DNA from 2 places in the Saccharopolyspora halophila genome. Region 1 is predicted to be linked to the other one. Evidence: riboswitches for the same ligand, from Rfam matches in the RefSeq annotation. Region 1 holds a riboswitch; the other holds the start of a gene.
What was found. A riboswitch is a leader RNA that binds a small molecule or an ion and turns the genes downstream of it on or off. The one in region 1 is predicted to bind cobalamin.
Positions count from the first base shown of each region.

Region 2: it holds a riboswitch for cobalamin, as region 1 does, so the genes downstream of both, ABD289_RS21860 (ribonucleoside-diphosphate reductase subunit alpha) here and cobN (cobaltochelatase subunit CobN) in region 1, are expected to answer to the same signal.

Region 1 is NZ_BAAARA010000015.1:189,069-192,267, reverse strand. Features, by position in the region: gene ABD289_RS19320 (bifunctional 4-hydroxy-2-oxoglutarate aldolase/2-dehydro-3-deoxy-phosphogluconate aldolase) at 1-457, shown strand, start outside; gene ABD289_RS19315 (D-isomer specific 2-hydroxyacid dehydrogenase family protein) at 504-1,427, shown strand; cobalamin riboswitch at 1,585-1,791, shown strand; gene cobN (cobaltochelatase subunit CobN) at 1,822-3,199, shown strand, end outside.
Region 2 is NZ_BAAARA010000021.1:201,822-205,020, forward strand. Features, by position in the region: gene ABD289_RS21860 (ribonucleoside-diphosphate reductase subunit alpha) at 1-1,379, opposite strand, end outside; cobalamin riboswitch at 1,509-1,722, opposite strand; gene ABD289_RS21865 (TetR/AcrR family transcriptional regulator) at 2,140-2,823, opposite strand; gene ABD289_RS21870 (hypothetical protein) at 2,896-3,199, shown strand, end outside.

The DNA of each region.
Region 1 (3,199 bases):
CTCGCGGGCGGAGCCGTCCCTGCGGGCGGCGGTGGCCGCGGGTGCCGAGCGCGGGCGTCCGGTCGGCGCGGGCACCGTCATCGACCCCGAGCAGTTGCGCGCGGTGCGGTCGGCCGGTGCGGCGTTCACCGTCGCGCCCGGCCTGGATCCCGAGATCGTGCGGTTGAGCGCCGAGCTCGAGCTCCCGCACCTGCCCGGTGTGTCCACGCCCACCGAGATCCAGCGCGCGATGCGGCTCGGGCTGCGCTGGGTCAAGGCGTTCCCCGCCGCCGAGCTGGGCAGTTCCTGGTTCAAGGCGATGCGCGGCCCGTTCCCGGGGTTGCGCGTGGTGGCCACCGGCGGGATGACCGCGCACAACGCGCCGGAATTCCTGGCCGCGGGTGCCGATGTGGTGGCGGTCGGTTCCGCGCTGGCCGATGACGCGCAGTTGCCCGCGCTGGCCGAGTTGATCTCCTAGGCGCCCGTCCGCCGGTAGTCGAATGAGCAGGCCCTGAGCAGCAGAGATGGAGAAGTCGTTGAAGGTCCACGTTGGTCCTGCCGCGCCGCCCGAGCTGGAAGCGGCCGTGGTGGCCGGGGGCGGCGAGCTCGCCCCCGCCGAGGAAGCCGCTGCCCTGGTGTGGTTCGGCGCCGAGCCGAGCCGCTTCCCCGAGCTCGATCATCCTGACCTGGAGTGGGTGCAGCTGCCCTCGGCGGGCATCGAGTCCTGGCTGGCCTCCGGAGTGCTGCGCGAAGGCGTCCGGTTCACCTCGGCGGCGGGGACCTACGCGCAGACTGTCGCCGAGCACGCCCTCGGCTTGATGCTGGCAGGGGCGCGGCAGCTGCCCGCGATGGCGCGCGCGGAAAGCTGGCAGCGGCCGGACCGGATGCGCAGCCTGACCGGCTCGACCGTCGGCATCATTGGTGCGGGCGGCATCGGACGGGCGCTGATCGAGATGCTGCGGCCGTTCGGGGTGACGGTGCTGGCGGTCAACCGCTCCGGCAAGCCGGTCGACGGCGCCGAGCGGACCTGGCCGTCCGAGGACGCCGACGGGATGCGCCAGGTGCTGACCGAGTCCGACTTCGTGGTGGTGGCGGCTCCCGCGACCACCCGGACGAGCAAGCTCATCGACGCCGACGTGCTGTCGGCGATGAAGTCCGACGCCTGGCTGGTCAACATCGCCCGAGGTTCGCTGGTCGACACCGAAGCCCTGGTCAGGGCCCTCGAAGAGGAGGAGATCGGCGGCGCGGCCCTGGACGTCACCGACCCCGAGCCGCTGCCGGACGGGCACCCGCTGTTCTCGCACCCGCGCGCCCTCATCTCCCCGCACACGGCCAACCCGCAGTCGCTGCTGCTGCCCGCCCTGGCGCGGCGCGTCCAGGAGAACGTCCGCCGCCACATCGCGGGCGAACCGCTCCTGGCCCCGATCGACCCCACAGCGGGCTACTGACCAGCCGAAAGCTCTAGGAGAGGTTTCGCCCGGCGCGCGTGGTGGTGACAGTTCTGCCTAAAACTGTCCGGACAAAACGGACATCGAAGTCTTGCAGTTCTAGGCAAAACTGTCGCCTTGCTGTGGGGTTCGTCCCGGAATCGCTGTGCGGGTGGTCGGAGATCGCAGGACCGATAGGATCATCCGGAAAGCCGATTCGGCGGTGACGTGGAGGAACCCGGTGGGAATCCGGGGCGGTCGCGCCACTGTGACCGGGGAGCGGACCCCAACCAGCCACGGCCCGGCCCCGCGCGGGCGGGTGGGAAGGCGGGAAGCGCCGCGACGATCCGGGAGTCAGGAGACTCCCTCACCGCCATGACCCCGCCGGGGCGCGCACCCCGAGAGAGGATTCCGCGTGAGCGAGCCTGCCCGCGAAACCCGAGTTCTGCTGCTGTCCACTGCGGACACCGACCTGCTGGCGGCCCGCGCCGCCGAGGCCGACTACCGCGTGGCCAACCCGTCGCGGGTCGCGGCCGAGGACGTGCCCGAGCTGCTGCGCGACGTCGACGTGGTGGTGGTCCGGCTGCTGGGCGGGCGTCGCGCCTGGGAGGAAGGGCTGGACGCGGTCCTGGCCGCCGGTCTGCCCACCATCGCCCTGGGTGGTGAGGCCACTCCGGACGCCGAGCTGATGGCGCTGTCCACTGTGCCCGCGGGCGTGGCCACCGAGACGCTGACCTACCTCGTCGAGGGCGGCCCGGCGAACCTCACCCAGCTGGCCAACTTCCTGTCCGACACGGTGCTGCTCACCGGAACCGGCTTCGAGCCGCCGCAGTCCACACCGGAGTTCGGCCTGCACGGCAAGCGCGCGCACGACCCGTCGAAGCCGACCGTGGGCGTCATCTTCTACCGGGCGCACTACCTGGCGGGCAACACCGCCTTCGTCGACACCCTCGCCGACCAGATCGAGGCGACCGGGGCGAACGCGGTGCCGGTGTTCTGCGGATCGCTGCGCAGCCTGTCCGACGCCGCGGGACTGCGGGAGCTGCTGGCCGGCTGCGATTCACTGGTGGCCACCGTGCTCGCCGCCGGTGGCGCCGTGGCGGCAGATGCCAGCGCGGGCGGCGACGAGGACTCCTGGGACGCCGGCGCGCTCGCCGAGCTCGACGTTCCGGTGCTGCAGGGACTGTGCCTGACCACCAGCCGCGCGGTGTGGGCCGAGAGCGACACCGTCTCGCCGATGGACGCCGCGATGCAGGTCGCGGTTCCGGAGTTCGACGGCCGGTTGATCAGCGTGCCGTTCTCCTTCAAGGAGGAGGGGTCCGACGGCATCCCGGTCTACGTCGCCGACCCGGAGCGCGCTGCCCGCGTCGCGGGCACGGCGGTTTCGCTGGCGAGGCTGCGGCACGTCGACAACGGGCAGAAGCGCCTCGGCGTGGTGCTCTCGTCGTACCCGACCAAGCACTCCCGCGTCGGCAACGCGGTCGGCCTGGACACCCCGGCCTCGGCGGTGGTCCTGCTCGACGCGCTGACCGAAGCGGGCTACGACCTCGGCGGCCTGGACGTCTCCGGCCTCGACGGCGACACGCTGATCCACCGGCTCATCGCCGCAGGCGGTCACGACGTCGAGTGGTTGACCGAGGACCAGATGGCCGACGCGGCCATCCGCGTTCCCGCCACCCGCTACCGCGAGTGGTTCGACGCCCTGCCCGAGGAGCTGCGCTCCTCGATGACCGAGCACTGGGGACCGCCACCCGGCAGCCTCTACGTCGACGACGAGGGCTCGATCTACGTCG
Region 2 (3,199 bases), on a different contig from region 1:
TTGAGCGTGATCTCGGTGCACAGGTTCGACGAGTGCACCACGCCCGCGTGCTGCTGCGGGGAACGCAGGTTGCACGGGTCCTTGAAGGTGATCCACGGGTGCCCGGTCTCGAAGAGCAGGGTCAGCATCCGCCGCCACAGGTCCACGGCCCGCACCTGCTTGTGCACGCGGATCTCGCCGCGCTCGGCGGCTGCCTCGTACTCGCGGTAGCGCTCGGCGAACGCGCTGCCGTACAGATCGTGCAGGTCAGGCGTCTCGTCGGGGGAGAACAGGGTCCACTGCTCGTCGGCCTCGACTCGGCGCACGAACTCGTCGGGAACCCAGTTGGCGGTGTTCATGTCGTGCGTGCGACGCCGGTCGTCACCGGTGTTCTTGCGCAGGTCGAGGAACTCCTCGACGTCGATGTGCCAGGTCTCCAGGTACGCGCACACGGCCCCCTTGCGCTTGCCGCCCTGGTTGACCGCCACCGCGGTGTCGTTGGCGATCTTGAGGAACGGCACGACGCCCTGCGATTCGCCGTTGGTGCCGCGGATGTGCGCACCGATTCCCCGCACGGGGGTCCAGTCGTTGCCCAGGCCGCCGGAGTACTTGGCCAGCAGCGCGTTGTTCTGGTAGGAGCGGAAGATCGCTCCGAGATCATCGTCCACAGTGGTCAGGAAGCACGAGGACAGCTGGGAGCGAGTGGTTCCCGCGTTGAACAGCGTCGGGGTCGAGCACATGAAGTCGAACGACGAGAGCAGCCGGTAGAACTCGATGGCGCGACCCTCGCGGTCGTCCTCGCGCAGCGCGAGCCCCATCGCGACTCGCAGGAAGAACGCCTGCGGCAGTTCGTAGCGGATGCCGTCGTGGTGCAGCAGGTACCGGTCGTAGAGCGTCTGCAGGCCCAGGAAGTCGAACGCCAGATCGCGGTCGGGTTCGATCTCCGCACCGATCCTGGTGAGGTCGAAAGCGGCCAGTTCGGGGTCCAGCTGCCCCAGCTCGACCCCGCGACGCACGTAATCGGCGAAGTACTCCGCATAGCGCGTGCGCATCTGATCCTGATCGGCTTCCTGCTGCCTGCCCGCCAGCGAGGTCAGCGCCTCGCCGCGCAGGTTGTCCAGCAGAAGCCGTGCGGTGACCTGCGAGTAGTTCGGCTCGGTCTCGACCAGCGTGCGCGCCGACAACGTCAGCGCCTCGGCGAGCTCCGCACGAGCGATGCCGTCGTAGATGTTGCGGCGCACCTCGGCCAGCACGGATTCGGGGCGCACGTCCGCGAGGCCTGCGCAGGCCTGCTCGACCACTGTGGACACCCGATGCCAGTCCAGCGGGGCGAACTCGCCGCCGGGGTATCGGACGGTGATCGGGGGAGCGGTTGGTGTTGCGGTGGGCGACTCGGTCACCGGGACTCTCTCCTCGCGAGCTCGGAAGGCACGCCCGGAACCGGCGGCGAGCACGCGAGCACGACGGCGCGATCCGCCGTCGTGCGTCCGCGCGGACCCTCCCGCGAGGTCCCGGACTGGCGCGCACCTCTCGTGCGCGCGCCGGTGGCAGGTCTTCGGACTCACGGGCGGCCGGCCGAATGGCCGGTCCTACTGGCCGTCGCTTCCCAGGCGCATCGCGCCCAGTGCCGTTGACGGCGGTCGTTCCCGTTCACCGCTGCGGGGCAGTCCCGGAATCGCACCGGGTTCCCTGTTGCCACACCGAGCCCGTTCGGCCCGGTGAACCACCAGCACGCATCACTCTACATGTTGGGGGTAGAGATGCCCCGGATGCCTATATGCGCGTGTCGCGATGCGGCATTGGTGAGTTCCCGAGTGCCGGGCGGGGGCGGAGATGGCGGCCCCGCATCGTCGTCAAGGCGGCGCGTTTCGACGCATGCCGTGTTGGATGCTCGGGTGAATCGACGCTCCAGGGCGAAGAGGAGCCCACCGCCCGCGCCGCTCTTGCGGGCTGTGCTCTTGCAGCTACTCGTTACAACGACCGTCCCCGTCGCCGTCGATGTCATTTGGGGCCGCAGAATGACCGGCCGTGGTGTCGGATGTACCGGCTCGTCGCGGGAGGTCGGCATCCCGAGGTGGAGCCGGATGAAGCCAGCGCGTGGTGGTCTTTCGGACCGCTGAGCGCCGAACACGACGCGTGCTCGGCGGGATGGGTGCGCGTTCAGCTCCGGGCGCTCTGGTGGAGCTGTGCGGTTCGCTCCTCGGCGGCGCGGTCGTGGCCGACGAACGGGGCGATGGCGCAGTAGAGCAGGTCGGGGAGCAGTTCGGGGAGCTGCCGGGCCTCGCCGCGGCGCACGCGGTTGTACAGCACCTCGAGGACCGCGCCCACCACGACTTCGGCCGTGAAGTTCGGGCCGGGCGCGGATTCCGGCAGATCTTTGGTCTGCTCGGTCATCAGGTCGGTCAGGCGGCCGAGGATCTCGCTGCGCCGCTCCAGCGCCTTGGGGCCTGCGGCGAAGACCTCGACGATGCCGAGCACGGCCGCGTCGGGGTCCGCCGCGAGTTCGCGCAGCGTGCACTCGAGGGCGGCGCGAGCGCTGGCCACCAGATCGTCCTGGGCGGAGTAGGCCTTCTGCGCGGCCGAGGTGACCCGCTCGGCCACTTCGTCGTAGGCGGCGAGGAAGGCCGCTTCCCTGTTGGCGAAGTGCTGGTAGAAGGTCTTCCGCGAAACGCCGGCGCGGCCGATGAAGTCCTCGACGGTGGCCTTGGCGTAACCGGACTCGCCGACGCAGGAGACGACCGCGGCGAGTATTCGTCCCCGCTGGTCGCCCGCGACCTCGTCCGCCGGGATCCCGTGCCTGCCCGGCGGCAACTTCCGCGGCTCCCGCGGAACCCTGGCGCTCACCTGCCTGCTACCTCGCTCGTCATCGAAGGGCAAGTCCTTTCGACGAGGCTACCGGCCCGCTACCGTGCCCGCGTGCACCTTCCGGAAAGCGAACGCGATCACTCGATTTCGGATTCCTCGACCTCGTTTCGCTCGGCGATCGAGGAGTGGTATCGAGCCTGCAGCCGGGCGTGTTCGGAGAATCGCGATTGCGCGGATCGGTACGCGGCCGTCGTCGAGGCGCTAATCACCTGGCTGGCCGAGAATCCGGCAGCGGCGCGGATCTACTTCGGCGGCGGGGAGAACTGCGCCCATCCCGAGTTGGAAAGCCTTGCCTTGGCCGCCAGGCAGCGGATGACCAGCACCATCACCGAGCTCATCGTGGTCTGCGGCGAGC